4 regions of the Desulfosporosinus sp. Sb-LF genome follow, and region 3 is predicted to be linked to each of the others. Evidence: riboswitches for the same ligand, from Rfam matches in the RefSeq annotation. Region 3 holds a riboswitch; each other region holds the start of a gene.

Region 1 (4,218 bases), 250 kb from region 3:
ATAATATTTGTACCGGATATAGAAATTGTCCCTTTGTGCATCAGCAAGGTGTAAAGAGTAACTACTGCACAGGCAGTAACAAGTTGAACGAGGGTAATTTCAAGTCCGTTAAGTTTTTCCACCTTTTTATTCGAAATTATCATTGTGGCATAAAGCAATGCAGAAATTATTCCACACATAAGTCCCCAAGACATACCCTCTGTTAAAAAATCCGAACCGTTGACGAACACCATACCCAAAGCAACCATGATAATACCGATCATTTTGCTTACTGTCATTTTTTCATGGAATATGAAAGGCGCAACTGCTATTACAATTACCGGCCCACAATAATATACAAGTGTTGCAGTACTGACACTAGTTAGCCGATAAGCCTCAAATAAAAATATCCAACTTAACCCCATAGAGATACCAGAACCCAGCAGATAGACCCATTGCCTTTTTATTTGCTCAAATTGTGGTCTTTTCCGCCCTAATATGAAAACGAGTCCTAATACCAAGCTGCCAATAATGGTTCTTGAAAATACAATTTCAGAACTGCTTAGCATAATATGACTGGCCACTATGCCATTTGAACCAAAAATGAGTAGAGACACTATATATTTCACATATGATTTCGTCATTTATTCTTGCTTCCCTTTCGTAGTAACCTAATAATACTTCTTTGGAAGTCCCTCTTTTTTTAGGCTGCCAGAGATACTTGTCTAAACCTTTCAGACAAATTACACTTTAAAGTCATGGGCACCCTTCCTTAAATAAAAAGGCCCCGCTATGAACGATGCCTAATGTGCCCAGAAATGCCGAAAAGTCCAGTATTGCTGGACTTTTAATTGCATCAATAGTTGAGTTATGTATTGAGATGATAAGGCTAAACCGCAATCTTTGATACAATTTAATGATGCACTCGGCTATTAAATAAAGGGGGTATTTGCATTTTTGAGTGTGCATTTTTGCGGGTTATAAGAAGAATGTGTCATAACTTTATGCACAAATCTCTAAAGTCCTGAGCGAATTAACTTCACCATATTAAATCTAAAAACCTTCCTTAAACGTTTAATCCATGTGTTCTCATAAGAGAGACCAACTTTTCACGGTTTGTATCCTCCATTGTTGTGAGAGGCAATCTGAGATAATCCTTGCAGAAACCCATAGCTGCCATAGCAGCCTTGACCGGAATAGGGTTTACTTCACAAAACAGTGCGTCTATAAGGGTATAAAGTTTACATTGCTGCTCTGCACTGCCGGCAATGTCACCATTAAAGAAACGGGTGCAAATCTCACGTGTCTGTGCAGGCATAATGTTTGAAAGTACAGAAATGCCGCCAACTCCACCAAGCGCCATAAGTGGAACTATCTGATCGTCATTGCCTGAATACAAATCAAGCTTGCCACGCACACGCGCCATCGTTTCAACAACTTTTGAAATGTTGCCATTTGCTTCTTTAATCCCTACTATGTTTTCGTGTTCAGCTAATACCTCGTAGGTTGCAGGCTCAATATTTATACCTGTCCTTGAAGGCACATTATAGAGAATGATAGGCTTTGTACTTTTGTCGGCAATTTGAGTAAACATTTTAATCAGGCCTTTTTGCGTAGCCTTGTTGTAATAAGGAGTAACTACGAGCATTGCATCCGCACCTGCTTCGCAGGCAAAACGAGTGAGGTCATGCGCATATTCGATGTCATTGCTACCTGTGCCCGCAATAATCGGCACTCTGCCTTCTGCGTGCTGAACTGCAAATGTAATTGCTGCTCTGTGCTCGGCGTCAGTTAGGGTCGACGCTTCACCTGTGGTTCCACAAATCACCAGAGCATCAATCTCTTCTGCAATTTGCCAATCGATCAATTTGCCAAACTGCTCATAATTAATTCCTGTTTCGTCCAGAGGAGTGATAAGAGCGGTGGCGATACCTTTGAAAACAGTGTTCTTTTTCATGTTAATTCCACGTCTCCTTTTATAAAAAAAATAGCTGACGGAATCAGCTACTAAATTACCTTATATGATTTTTCAATCATACTGTAATATAGATAGCTCTCCGCAAACGCGACAGTTGAACAAATCTTATTTTGTTCATCCAGCCAGTCCCCACGTAAAGGGGACCAACTTCGGCATCTACACCTTTCACCGAAGCTACGGTCTTACGTAAACCTTAACAACTTCGGGTACTGATTGTACGATGCACCTCTATCATTTTATTTAGTCTATTCATATTCCTTATACTTGTCAAGCCCAAATTAGAGGCACAAAGAGCGGTGCTGGACAGTATTTCACCAGTGCCGTATAAGTAAAATTAGTATACGACATAATTTGCTTACTTATCATTTTCTTTTTTAATCTGTTCTTCTATCTGCTGTTTTGCTTCTGGAGACAATGCATCCATTAGATAATTACGGTCTCTTCTCTGTATTTTCTGATATTCCTGATATATTCTTTTATTAGCCTCTTCGATCTCAGCCTTCAGTTCTCTGGCGGATAATAAGGCACATCCTGCCCCCCTGATAATGATCTGCTGTAAACCGTCTGACGTTGCAACTGTGATATTATATTTTTTTTGATTATCATGGGCAAATTTTTCAATATACTGGTCCGCCGTTTGAGCCTCCTTGGTATATACCATATGGATATTATGATAGTCGATTACTTCCTCAAGGTGCCCCTGAACACGGTAAGCATCAAATACAACGATAATCCGACATTTTCGAATCCCCTGATAATTACTTAAAGTATCAAGTAATTTCATCCTTGCGCCGTCCATATTATCATCTACAAGCTCTTTCAGCTCAGGCCATGCATGAATAATATTATAGCCGTCAACAAGGAGATACTCTTCTTGGGTTTCCTTCTGTCTGCCGACATAGGTAACTGGTTCATAATAACTTTCGAGGGCTGTCTTGCGTCTTTTCCAGACAGACTTCTTCCCTTGGTTCGCATAGAAGGTGTTATTGATAATTTGGTCAATCTCATCTAAACTGATCCACTTCTCTTCTTTGTATGGGGCCTGGTTTTGGGCTGTTTCTTTCGATAAATCGTCTTTTTTCTGAAGATAGCTTTCAACATGCATGTAGTCCTTTACTTTATCCCAATCCACCAAAAAGCCTGCACCATGTGCACAAAATACCGAAGCTGTCGGATTTCCTGTGTCTCTTTCAGAATCATATCCGATATTTTCTATGACCTCTAACCCATTATGGCATGGTTCGTACCCTTTCAGGCTACAAAACAACCTGCCAAGACCTTTGGTGTAGGCAACTACCTCTTTCTGATAATTCCTCATGGTAATAACAGGGGCGCTCCCCACAAGAACTGCCATCTCGCCATTTGTCTGTGATATTTCGTATGTGCCATGCATTTTCTCAATGTCAGTCATAGCTCTTCCAACCATTTTCACAGGCAGTTCCAGTTGAAAGGCATAATATGGCTCCAACAATATGGATTCTGCCTCCATTAAGCCCTGGCGCACTGCACGATAGGTAGCCTCCCTGAAGTCACCGCCTTCGGTATGCTTATTGTGCGCTCTACCTGAGACTAACGAAATTTTCATATCTGTAATCGCTGACCCTGTTAGAACTCCTTTGTGAGCTTTTTCTTCCAGATGAGTTAAAATGAGTCTTTGCCAGTTTCTACCTAAGCTATCCTCACTGCAGTCTACCCCAAATTGCAGACCACTGCCCGGCTCACCAGGCTCCAATAACAGGTGGACCTCCGCATAATGCCGTAATGGTTCAAAGTGCCCTACCCCTTCTACTACATTGGCAATCGTCTCTTTATACACAATCCTTCCAGCATCGAAGGCTACCTCAACACCAAAACGGCTTTGTATAAGGCTCTGTAAAATTTCAATCTGCACTTCTCCCATGATCTGTGCCTGTATTTCCTGTAACTGCTCATCCCAGACAATATGAAGTTCCGGCTCCTCTTCTTCAATCTGACGCAGCTTGGGAATCATCACTCTTGGGTCACAGCCTTCCGGAAGTATAATCTGATAGAACAGTACGGGTTCCAATACTGGTGTATTTGAAGCTTCCTCTCTCCCTAAGCCTTCTCCCGGTCTGGTTTGGCTGAGACCTGTTACTGCGAATAGAGAACCTGCTTCTATCTCATTCACTGCCTCGAATTTCTGTCCGGAATAGATACGAATTTGATTAACTTTCTCTTCCCAGATGCTATTTCTTAAGACATCTTTCACCTTAAGTTTTCCACCTGTAAGCTTCATGTGC
Region 2 (4,218 bases), on a different contig from region 3:
TTGGTCAATTAATTGCTGATGAAATTCCTCATAAGTAAACACTCGCACATCCCAAGGGATAGGCTGATAGGTTTCCCCACTTAGTTCACAATAAGCCTTATAACGTTCTATAAAAGTCTCTAAAGCCCTCTCAAAAGCAATTTCTGCGTGGTGTTTGAGCTTATCTAGGACATCTTTTGGGCTCCATGAATAAATAAAGAAGTTATAGTAAACGTAAGCAGACAGAGCGGTTTGAACGGTATAGGAAGGTTTTAAGTCTGTTTGCTTTAGTGAGACCGGAGGAGCAGGTGTCTCACCATAGGCCTTGTCACTGAGGAACGGGTTGTAGTTAATTTCTCGAGTGAGTTCGGCAGCAAGAAAATTGGGATCAAGTCCTTCGAAACAAGAACCAACATGAGTTTCCTTCCCAGTAATGAAGAAGGAAGGCAAGAGTTTTCCGACGGTTCCTTTGTAGATATATCGATTTTTATCTCCATCATACCTGGGGGAGACAAAATCTGCGTTGATTGCCGCAATATAACGAAAACGATAGCTCTCTTTCCATTGTTTCAGTACCTTTAAAGCAGAAAGAATGCCGTGGGAGCTGTCCTCTTCATCGCACTCCGCGATGAGTAAGAGGTTCCCGGCTAAGGTCTCTGGGTGTTCTGAATAGTGTTTTAGCAAATAAATGTGACTGGCTAAGCCACCTTTCATATCCAAGACCCCGCGACCGAACAGCCATTTGTCAGAGTTTAAGTGTTGCTCAACTATAGCCGGGAGTTTTTCCGACTTATATGCAGTCTCTAATGCCTCAGGATTACACGCAACATTTTTTAACTGGGCATAGTCGTCAATTCCGACAGTATCAAGATGCCCCATTAAAATAACTGTATCGGTCGATACTTTTTTAGTCCCTTGCACAAAAGCAATCACGTTATAGCGTTCGATTTCATCGTCAACAGTGCGAGCTAACACCAAATGCTCTGGGTTGGCAACAAAATAAGGAAATGCTTCTAACATATGATGGATGCTAGTTGCCATATCCTTTTCACCAGAAGTATTAACAACGCTAGGAACCTTAACTAATTCTTTGGTAATCTTCAATACATCATCAAGACACTTTAACATATAAATAGTTCTCCTTTTTTAGCGCATTCTATCATCAAATAAGCTACTAGGTACTTGTCGTAAATCATCAGCCTTTATGTATCGACTTTTGTTGAATTCTGTTAAATTATATAATATACATACTTATAAGAGCAAATCAAGTCTTGATTTGCTCTTTATTTCAGACTATAATCGAGATGTTAGAATTCCATAAGTTTCCTCGCCTAGTTTTCAGGTGAGGTAGAGGTCGCAGCTTATAAAAGTAGTTTGCTTGAGGCTCAGCACAGCCATGGAAAGTGAACGAAAGGATACGTTGCCGAAGTTTCTATACGTTGCTGTGTATAGGGGCTGGGATTGTTTCCAAATAGGGGCAAGACTGTCACAGCCGGCATGCCAATCCGCTGTGGAGAGCTATCTTCGATGAAGGTATTAGGCGCAGGGGATGAACTGTCACCTTTTCAGGTGCTTACTTTGTGCTTAATCCTCCTTCGAACAAAAAGGGGGATTTTTATTTTTGTAAGTGTGTTTAAGGTTATGCAAGAATCAGAATAACTTGGGAGGATGAAAAGAAATGAGAAAAACTAAAATGAACGTTAAAAAAGTTGTAGCAATTGCCATAGCGGGGATGATGTTACTATCGCTGAGTGGATGTGGCTCCAAACCGCAAACAGCTAAGGAAAGCGCCTCAACACCGACCACACAAGCGCAAACCGTAAAAACCATTCAAGAAGGCTCGTTAACCTTTGCTATGACTGGACTTTACAAACCGCTAAACTATAAAAAAGACGGGGAATTAGTTGGCTTTGACGTAGAAATCGGAAACGAGGTAGCCAAAAGAATTGGATTAAAGCCCAATCCGGTGACGAATCCATGGGAAACCATTATTCAAGGCCTCAAAGGTAACAAGTATGATGCTATTATCGCAAGTATGACGGCTACTCCAGAACGTGCGCAACAAATCGACTTCTCTGATCCTTACTATATTTCTGGGGCTCAAATCTTTGTTGCGGAAGGGAACACGACTATCAAGACTAAAGACGATCTAAAAGGTAAAGTAATCGGAGTTATTCAGTCTAGCACTTGGAAAGACCTTGCGGAAAAGTACACAGACAAAATCAAGCCCTACTCCAGTGACGTTTTTGCTCTTCAGGATCTACCCTCTGGTCGAATTGATGCGGTCATTACCGATAAAATTGTAGGGATATCGGCTATCAAAGAACAAGGTTTGAAGCTCAAACCAATTGACTCTGTGCTCACTGAAGATAAAATTTGTATTGGTATTAACAAGGGTAATCCAGAACTCATGAAGAAATTAAACGACGCCATCAAAGGTATGGTAGCGGATGGTACGTATGCAAAAATTAGTGACAAATGGTTTGGCTATAACGTTTTGAAGTAATTGTCGAGTTTCCAGAGTCTTTATGCCAATCAAGTTGAAGTAACTACAGTGCGCGTTCATCGCGCACTGTATATTGAAGGGGTCGAAACGAATGAATTTCCTACACAATATCTCATCAATTTTTCAACATCATGGGATGGCGTTCATAAAGGCGACTGGTATTACGGTTTCTCTGACTGCGGTCTCATTGATTATTGCTACCTTTATCGGTTTAATCTTTGCGTTTTTTAAAATTTCTCATAATAAAGTTTTACAAAAAATTGCGGATATTTATATTGGCTTAGTTCGTGGTACTCCCTTGATTGTACAGCTAATGTTTCTATACTATGGGATTTCCAGCGTTTTGGTACTCCAGGATTTTACGGCTGGGGCACTAGCTCTAGGTATCCATTCAGGGGCCTATATCGCGGAGATTTTTAGAGGGGCCATTCAATCCATTGACAAAGGTCAACTGGAAGCGGCTCGTTCACTTGGAATGCCTTATCCTTTGGCAATGCGGCGAATTGTATTTCCCCAGGCTTTTAAAAGAGCAATTCCCTCCTTGGGGAACCAGTTTATTATAGGTCTTAAAGATTCTTCGTTGGTGGCCTATATCGCAGTAACAGAACTATATAATACCGCTTTATCTGCGCAGGGCGAAAACTACATGCCCTTTGAGACCTATTTTGTTGTGGGACTTTACTATCTAGCTCTCGTATTGATCTTTACCTTTATTCTTAATAAGATTGAGGCCCGCCTTGATACCTCAAAAGCAGGGAGGGTGACAGTGGCATGATTAAAGTGACAAAATTAGAAAAGTCGTTTGGCAGTCTTCAGGTTCTACAAGATGTTGATCTGGAAGTTAAGAATAATGAAGTGGTTGTACTCATCGGCCCTAGTGGTTCCGGTAAAAGCACACTTTTGCGTTGTCTCAACTTTTTAGAGATTCCTAATGGCGGTCAAATTAGCATAAACGGACAGCTTGTGAATCCGCATAAGACCGATCTGAATATGATTCGTGAACACATGGGCATGGTGTTTCAGCATTTTAACCTTTTTCCCCATAAAACCGTGATCGAAAACCTTATGGAAGCTCCCATCTACGTCAAGAAGAAGCATAAGGCTGAGACCCGAAAAAAGGGTTTAGAGCTTTTAGCGAAGGTTGGCCTGGCAGAAAAGGCGGAACATTATCCGGAACAATTATCAGGTGGGCAAAAGCAACGGGTTGCCATTGCCAGAGCCCTTGCCATGGAGCCGGACGTGATGCTCTTTGATGAACCAACATCCGCTTTAGATCCAGAGCTTGTCGGGGAAGTTCTTTCAGTAATGCGAGATCTGGCGAAGGACGGAATGACTATGGTTATAGTGACCCATGAAATGGGCTTTGCCAAAGAAGTCGCGGATAGAGTACTCATGCTTTCCGAAGGTAAAGTGATCGAGGAAGGGCATCCGACAGAGTTTTTTGGGAATCCCAAACATGAAAGAACCAAACGTTTTCTGAACCAGGTGTTATAAGTTTTTGTTCATAAAGGGCCCTGGCTTAAGTGGAATAAATCTACTTGAGTCAGGGCCCTTCGTTTTGATTTGGACATTGCGTTTTACTCAATTCTTTAATCCGTAGGCAAATGTGTTGTTAGAAAATAACCAGCGACACCAACGCTCCGGCGATGATGATCCACAGCGTATCGATCTTGGTAAAACGCTGTACTCCAAAGGCTGCTATAGCCATTCCATAGGTCGGCAAATCGACTAAC
Region 3 (4,218 bases):
CGTTTGTTTGTTGCTGGCCATCATCTCTGAGCTGGTCTGTCCCTTCAACTCCGGTCACTCCGCCTACTTCAACCTGTCTCTCATCTCCCCCTCCATGCTTAGTGGCTTGAATAATGGCCTGTTTTTCATTTCCCACTACTTGACTCACAAGGACACTACCGCAAACTAAGCTGATTCCAAGAAAAAAACCAAGAAGCATGGGTCTTTTGTATGCCTTGTAGACCCGGAGAATCGTTTTGCTATCTTTCTTTTTCTGCATCCGAGCCCACTCCTTGCAAATACTTTTTCTTTAGCATCAGACAATCTCCGCAGAAATATTCTAGGTTTTAACTAACTTTTTTAGAAAAAAATAACTCCCTCGTCGCTTTTTAAACGAAGGAGCTATTCAGATTCGACACCCACTAGATTCTCTATGAGTCTAAAAACAGGATTTACTCCTTCTTTCAACTTCGCGCCATATAATCTTGCTACATCCATTAATAATAAAGGTAGCACTCAAGAATATTTTACATATAATGTAAATATAAGGAGGGGTCCTACATGTACTTTCTTAAAACAATATTCTCCAAGAAAACTTCAACCCAATTTTTAGACACAATCCCAGCTGAATCCAAAATTACTTCTAACGATTCTCTTGAAAATACTTCTGAACCACTTGATATTTCTACGCCTAGTAATCTTATGAGGAAATTTTTCCACAAACGAACTTCATCCCCTTGGGAATCTCCAGAAAATCCTTATGACAACGAAACTTGGGCACCAGAAACTGAATCTGTGGGGCTCTTCCGCAAACACAGGGTCAATTCTGAGGAGTAGCCTACCTATGCCCATCCATAGCAATAGGTAGAGGCTGTGTCTGATTATGCACGGCCTCTCTTTGTCATAGGATTAAGAAACGAGTTGCCCAAACTAGTAATTTTATCGAAAAGGGGGGCTAACATTGAATCCCGGTCACACCCGTGGCTATACACCGGTATTACGAGGTCCTCTACTCTTCCATCAAAATTCCCTGCCTTCTTCTCCGACAACTCACCCTACTCGCCCTACTCAGCAAGTTTCCGGTCCACAGCCAACAAATTTGTTTCTCCCTCATCCTTCTCCCTATACGCTTCAGTCCAGATTCACTCATCCATCATCATTGCCTGTCTATCCTCAATACCTCCCATACTATCCCGCGGTTCCTAGCCGTTCGGCTTCTTCAATGATCCCTTTCTCTTCTTATACTATTTCTCCCCTTTCTTGTGCACCCACGGTCTCCTCTCGAGGATTATCCCTAATTTTAATTGCAACTCTTATATTAGTTGCTCTTGATCTAGTGATTGTTCGTCCGCAAAGACGATAAACGAAAAAGAGTCCGTAGGCATCATACAACGCACACGGACCCTTTTCTTCATTCCTTATAATACTATCGACTTGCCATTTTCAAATAGTTCAACCGTGCAGGCAAAACATCATTTCGCAGCAAATCCGAATGCGTTTCACGTTTCACGATCACATCTGCATAACCTTCCTCCACGAGAACCACTCCTGGCCGAGTAAGACGATTATAATTTGATGACATGGAATAGTTATAAGCACCAGTACAAGAAACAGCGAGTAGGTCACCAGCTTTGGCTTTAGGTAACTCGATGTCCCAAATTAGCATATCACCTGACTCACAACACTTTCCGGTAACGGAAACAGTTTCGGTTGTTTCTTCCACTGCTTGGTTGGCTAGAACCGCCTCATAACGGGCTTGATACAGCGCAGGCCTCGGATTATCTGCCATGCCACCATCAACTGCAACATATTTTCGAACTCCAGGAATCTCTTTTATAGAACCTATAGTGTACAAGGTAGTTCCGGCCGTCCCGACGATTGAACGGCCTGGTTCAACAATAATTTTAGGACGCGGGAAATTCCGTTTTCGACAGGCATCCTCTAAAGCGTCTTCAACCGTTTTAGCATAGTCTGAAATCTGCGCGGGATCATCCCCAGTCGCGTAATAAATCCCAAATCCTCCACCGAGATTCAATTCCTGAAGAAGGAAATCTGTTCGTCCATTGATATCTGCCATATAGTTAATCATGATCTGAACTTCATGTCTGAAAGAATCTAGTTCAAAGATTTGCGACCCGATATGAGCATGAATCCCTTTGACAACGAGATTGGAGTAGGACAATGCTAAATCAAACGCTCGATCTGCTGTACCATCTGGCAATGTAAAACCAAATTTCGAATCAATCTGACCAGTCTGAATGTACTCATGGGTATGTGCCTCAATTCCCGGTGTTACACGAAGGAGGATATCTACTCGAAGATTCAATTCTTGGGCCAGATCATTTAATACACTCATCTCATAAAAATTATCCACGACAATTCGCCCAACCCCAGCTTTGATAGCCATTGTTAATTCTTCTCGGGATTTATTATTGCCATGAAAATAAATTCGTGCCACTGGAAAATCAGCTTGAAGTGCCGTATAGAGTTCTCCTCCAGAAACAACATCTAAGCCCAGTCCTTCACTATCAATAATCCGACACATAGCCAGCGTTGAAAACGCTTTGGAAGCATAAATAACTTCCGCATTTTCTAAGTCTTCAACAAACGAACGGTAATACTGTCGGCAAATATCCCGCATATGCGCCTCATCCATAATGTAGAGCGGTGTTCCAAATTGTTTTGCCAATTCCACCGTGTCACATCCACCAATTTCTAAATGTCCCTGCTCATTCACTCTTTGTGTACCGTGCAACTTCATTTTTCTTCCTCCCTATTCCTAAAAATCAATCTTACATTCCAAAAAATAAAAACGGCAACAGAAGGAGGTCCTCCGTTACCGTACACTATGCACGCTACAATGACCCTCTTCTCTGTTGGGAGTAGTTCTCCACACGATGACTCTAAGCATCGCGTGACAGTCCTGCAGTTCTTCACTACAGACCCAGCGCCAAAAATTGCGGCTTTTTGGGCTTCGGCGAAATCCCCTTTCCTATGGGTTCATCAGTTTCCGCAACTTTCTCCACAGTACTCTTGTCATTCGCGCCTCTACCACACCTCCAAAGAGATGAGGCATTATATAATTGCCATTAATGATACCAGATTTCTTCAAAGAGGTCAATATTCTCCAAACATTTGTTTTCCCAACTACATTAGGCACCTTTTACTAGACCTAATACTGCAGCTCCAATGGCACCAGCGGAGCTACCAAGTTCTGCTGGAATTATTCGCACGTTATGAATGGGATTGACCATTACTCTTCGTAACATTTCTTGCTGAGCAGGGATAAACAACGCATCCCCTGCTAAAGCCATTCCTCCTCCAAGGACGACACATTCTGGATTAAACAAATTGACAAGATTAGCAAGCCCAATTCCCAAGAATCTTCCAGCCTCTTGGAGCACAGCAACAGCGACCGAGTCCCATTCTCGTGCAGCATCTGCAACCTTAATTCCATCCAGAGGCTCCTTTAAAGCTGTTGGAATATTGAACCTTTGAGCGTGTTCTAGCGCGCATCGTGCATGCCTTACGATCGCTGAACCAGAAGCAAGCGTTTCCCAACACCCTGTATTTCCACAGCCGCATTGCGCCCCACCAACTGGGATAATCGTCATATGTCCAACTTCACCTGCAGCTCCACATGTTCCTCTCAATAATTCCCCTCGTACAAAAATCCCTGAACCAATACCCGTTCCTAATGCAATGCAAATCGAATCATCCGTGCCACGTGCAGCCCCAAATGACCTTTCAGCTAAAGCCATACAACGTACATCGTTTTCCAAGAGCACCGGAACCGCCAAATTCTCTTGGACCGGTGCTATGACATCGACATCGGTCCATCCTAAATTCGGACAATTTCGGGCAATCCCGCGTTCAGCATCTACAATTCCAGGCAGCCCGATGCCTACCGACATAATCAAGGAATCTTGCTGGATCCACACTTGGCTAGCCGTTAACACCTCATGTAATATTTCGGAAGCCCTACGCGCTGGATTTGTCTTCATTCTCTGCTCCCTGATCAATTTCCCATCAGCAGTAACAACTGCGTAAACAATATTTGTTCCGCCTATATCAATGCCCAAATAATGCCTCTCTGTCACCCTAGCCTCTCCCCCTTCGATCAAAAAACCGCCACTTCACTCATTACTTTTACTCGTATATTTATCTTTCCTCACTATATGCAGTTTTCGACTAAAGATTAGGAAGAAACAAGACGGTATTAAATCCTTCGGAATGAAA
Region 4 (4,218 bases), on a different contig from region 3:
GCTGGACATTTTTCTCAACCGCGAAGTGTATCTCCACCTTGAGACGACAAACGGAGCATATGCGGTCCATAGCCAAGAGAGTAAGATGACCGTTGGTGCGTATATTCGCAATGGTCGCATCTGCTTTGGACGAGGGATCATCACGGGTGACGGTCCGTACCGCGTCGGACTCAAGACGGAACTCGGCTGGGTTTACGCGGAAGGACTGACCGATTTTGAGATAGAGCAAGAAGCTCAGCTATTGCTTGCCGGTCATGATCAAGAGGGACGACTGGCTGTGTCGATGGAACTCAGTTTTTCTCCGTTTGAATTGTAAACTCGTCGCATCACCCGCTTTATACGGGTGTTTAGAGTTATCAGTGAAATTATGATTAACGTGGGAGGAATCATTCTTTGGAACAACATGTTCTCGTAATTTTCCCCCATCCAGACGACGAAACGTTTGGATGTGGCGGAACCATAGCGCTCTTCGCCAAATCAGGGGTTCCTGTCACTTATGTCTGTGCTACTCTGGGGCAAATGGGTCGTAATATGGGAAAACCGTTCTTTGCTACTCGAGAGTCGCTGCCGAAGATTCGGGAAGCAGAGTTAGCTGAAGCTTGTGAGGCGATCGGCATTCAACGTGTCATTAAACTCGGGTTACGGGATAAAACGATTGAATTTGAAGACCCAGATCTGTTGTGCGATAGGATTGAACGGACTCTCCGGGAGATTCGTCCAACCCTAGTCCTTACACACTATCCTGGCTATGCGGTGCATCCGGATCATAATGCTCTTGGAGAGGTTACGATCCGTGCTATTTCTCGTCTTTCCGTTCATGAGCGTCCTATCGTATATGCCCATGCTTTTGCACGCGACTGTGAAGGAGTGCTTGGACCACCGGATATCGTCAACGATATTTCATCCGTGTCAGAATTAAAGCTGGCTGCGGTGCAGGCCCATCGATCACAATCCCAAATGTTTCTGGCTCGTATCGCGAGTGAACCACTCAGGGAACAGTCCTCCAAAAACCAGTTCAGTCACATGCTCCAGAGCGAATCTTTCTGGACCTATCGTTTTTCGTAAGGCATCCTTAATGTTCATCTTATAGCCAAAACATAAGTATTTTATATGAGTTAAAATCAAAATCACCGAGTTGTCGTAATGTCCTGAGGGAAGCTTAAAATTGTATAAAAAGGCTGCCTTTTTGTGATGCCATAGACATCATTTTGAGACAGCCTCTTTAAATTTCAACAATTCATTTTAAGATTTAATCCTCTAAACCTGAAAAATCCAAGGTAGCAAAAAGGTCTTCAATCGTTTCCGCCCGCCGGATCATTTCAACACTACCGTCCATCTTGAGAAGTAACTCTGCCGAGCGTAATTTACCATTATAGTTAAATCCCATAGCATGACCATGTGCTCCCGTATCATGGATAACGGCAATATCATCAATATCCATTCTGGGTAATGCCCTATCTATCGCAAATTTGTCGTTATTTTCACACAAGCCCCCTGTAACATCATAAATGTAATCACACGGCCAATCTTCTTTCCCCATCACCGTTATGTGGTGATAAGCCCCATAGAGCCCGGGGCGCATTAAGTCGGCCATACAGGCATCTAACCCTACATAATTTTTATATATTTCTTTCTTATGCAATACTTTAGTTACTAAATAACCATAGGGACCCAAGATCATCCGTCCGCTCTCCATGGCGATTTTCAAAGGGTCCAATCCCTTATCCACAATCAATTTATCGTAAGTGCTCTTTATCCCTCTACTTACAGCCTCCAAGCTAACTGGTTCTTGTTCTGGTCGATAAGGGATTCCAATACCCCCGCCCAAATTAACGAATTCAATTCTTATTCCTAACTTCTCGTATATTTCCCCTATAAGCTTAAACATCATACTGGCAGTCTCAATAAAATACTTAGAATCAAGTTCATTGGATATAATCATCGTGTGGATCCCGAAGCGTTCTACTCCCTTTTCTCGGGCAATTTGATAGGCTTCAAAGATTTGAGCCTTTGTTAAACCATATTTAGCGTCAGCTGGTTTACCAATAATCGCATTTCCCCCATCGCGCAAACGACCAGGATTATAGCGAAACGAAATGATTTTAGGCATACCGAGATATTTTTCTAAATAATCGATCTGAGTTATGTCATCGAGATTAATGATTGCGCCTAATTCTTTGGCCTTTTTATATTCGTGAACAGGAGTATTGTTCGAGGAAAACATAATATTTTCGTCAAAAATTCCGGCCTTTTCAGCTAAAATAAGTTCTGCCATTGAACTACAGTCTGCTCCGAATCCTTCCTCACGCAAGACTTTAAGGATATATGGGTTAGGTGTTGCTTTAACTGCAAAATACTCTTTGAATTCAGGTGCCCAACTAAAAGCTTCAATTAACTTACGGGCATTTTTCCGAATGGCCCGTTCATCGTAAATATGAAACGGTGAACCGTATTGCTCGATCATTGTCTCCAGCTGTTCCTTGGTAAAAGGTAATACTTTCTCTGCCACTAATGTTCTCCTCCTATTTCAATGATTTATAAATAATAAAAAAGCAGTCTAAAGAGCGCACTCCTAAACTGCTTAAGTATCTAAGCGAATCTTTAAGAGATAGTGCTCCACCCAACGTCTAGGTGACAGTTATGTACATATTAAATACACAACCAGTAAAAGTCCTTATACCGCAGCCTTTTACTTCGGCAATCATTCCTTTCGGCACACCTCATAGCTGGATCGCTTAGTGTGCTTAGTCTTAATAACTGCACCTCTATCATAATTATCAAGTTGTTATATTATGCAACAATGTTTAAATAAATGTCAATCCATTCTCGTTCGGATGCATTTTTAATCTACAAAAAGCGTTGTAAAACTGTTGTTGTATACATTGATAAGGCCTTTGTCCGTTATCCTAATTTCGGGAATCACAACAAGCGACATCAGCGACATGGTCATAAAGGGCGAAGCAAGCGGGGATCCGAGAGCTGCCCACGCATCGGAAAGCTCACCGAGAGCATTAGCAACCTCCTGCGCAGATAAATCGCTCATTAGTCCGGCTATCGGCATTTTTAAAAGTGCGAGAACCTTTTCACCTTGGACCGCCGTCATGCCACCGGAACATTCAACTAATGTATTCACCGCAAAAGCCATATCGACGTCATTCAACCCCAGCACAATCAGGTTGTGGGCATCATGCGCGTAGGTTGACGCAACCGCGCCCTTTTTCAGACCAAAGCCATGAACAAAACCAACGCTTATTCCACCATCCGGCTTATGCCTGTTAATGACCGCAACCTTGCAGATGTCTTTTTCTGTTGCAAGCTCAACTTCTCCGTTTCTAACCGGCAGAGCTTCAACTATTTCGGTCGTCAGTACATTTGAGTCATGAACGCCGATCACCCTTACCCTTGCGGTCTCCGCGCCGAGGGGTGCTTTGACAATAAAGTCGTCAGGCAAAAAAATCCGGGTTATTTTCACCGAAGTTTTAAGCTGCTCCGGATATTCATAGCCTCCAACAGGCACGATGAGGCTGCCCTTTTCCGCCACAAGCTCCCCGTTAATGATCACTTTTTCAACTCTGACCTGACCCAAGTCGCTCAAAATGTTGATGTCAGCAAAACGGCCCGGTGAAATCGAACCGATATCGCGTTCCATGCCGAAGCAGCAAGCGGTGTTAAGAGTTGCCATCTGTATTGCCGTCACTGGCCGCACACCCATGGAAACTGCGAGGCGAATAATATAATCCATGTGCCCGCGCTTTATGATGGTGTCTGCATGTAGATCATCGGAAACTAGCAGAGCAAGTCTCGTATCAATTTCGTGCTCCGTAATTGCCTTAATCACTTCGGGAAGGTCATCCCATGCAGAACCTTCCCGGATCATTGCATACATTCCAAGTCGCATCTTGGCAAGAGCTTCACGCGCACTGGTAGATTCATGGCAACAATTGATTCCTGATGCAATATAGGCATTTAATGTAGCGCCTGTATCCGTCAGCGGGAAATGGCCTGTTACCGTCTTGCCCGCCTCAAGCGTTTTCTCTACCTTCTCGCAGGTTTGCGGGTCACCACACAAAATGCCGGTATAACTCATCATCTCACCAAGTCCCACAACGCCTTCCAAGTTCATCGTGTTTTGTATATCCTGTGGCGTTATTGTACTGCCTGTATTTTCAAGGCCAGGCGACGCAGGTACACAGGATGGTATGGTTGTAAAAACGCGCA

What was found. Region 3 has a riboswitch for lysine ahead of lysA (diaminopimelate decarboxylase). Riboswitches for the same ligand answer to the same signal wherever they lie in the genome.
Region 1: linked by a shared signal. The riboswitch ahead of dapA (4-hydroxy-tetrahydrodipicolinate synthase) and the one ahead of lysA (diaminopimelate decarboxylase) in region 3 are both predicted to bind lysine.
Region 2: linked by a shared signal. The riboswitch ahead of E4K68_RS13415 (ABC transporter substrate-binding protein) and the one ahead of lysA (diaminopimelate decarboxylase) in region 3 are both predicted to bind lysine.
Region 4: linked by a shared signal. The riboswitch ahead of lysA (diaminopimelate decarboxylase) and the one ahead of lysA (diaminopimelate decarboxylase) in region 3 are both predicted to bind lysine.

The regions. Positions count from the first base shown of each region.
Region 1 is NZ_SPQR01000001.1:415,580-419,797, reverse strand. It holds gene E4K68_RS02065 (DMT family transporter) at 1-623, opposite strand, end outside; gene dapA (4-hydroxy-tetrahydrodipicolinate synthase) at 1,046-1,936, opposite strand; lysine riboswitch at 2,022-2,196, opposite strand; gene E4K68_RS02055 (TetM/TetW/TetO/TetS family tetracycline resistance ribosomal protection protein) at 2,313-4,218, opposite strand, start outside.
Region 2 is NZ_SPQR01000008.1:106,451-110,668, forward strand. It holds gene E4K68_RS13410 (M20/M25/M40 family metallo-hydrolase) at 1-1,107, opposite strand, end outside; lysine riboswitch at 1,320-1,508, shown strand; gene E4K68_RS13415 (ABC transporter substrate-binding protein) at 1,658-2,485, shown strand; gene E4K68_RS13420 (amino acid ABC transporter permease) at 2,577-3,260, shown strand; gene E4K68_RS13425 (amino acid ABC transporter ATP-binding protein) at 3,257-3,979, shown strand; gene chrA (chromate efflux transporter) at 4,098-4,218, opposite strand, start outside.
Region 3 is NZ_SPQR01000001.1:165,115-169,332, reverse strand. It holds gene E4K68_RS00855 (LCP family protein) at 1-259, opposite strand, end outside; gene E4K68_RS00850 (hypothetical protein) at 541-816, shown strand; gene lysA (diaminopimelate decarboxylase) at 1,406-2,740, opposite strand; lysine riboswitch at 2,855-3,038, opposite strand; gene E4K68_RS00840 (ROK family protein) at 3,132-4,079, opposite strand.
Region 4 is NZ_SPQR01000004.1:177,015-181,232, forward strand. It holds gene E4K68_RS07280 (YojF family protein) at 1-316, shown strand, start outside; gene bshB2 (bacillithiol biosynthesis deacetylase BshB2) at 394-1,065, shown strand; gene lysA (diaminopimelate decarboxylase) at 1,250-2,509, opposite strand; lysine riboswitch at 2,602-2,776, opposite strand; gene ade (adenine deaminase) at 2,843-4,218, opposite strand, start outside.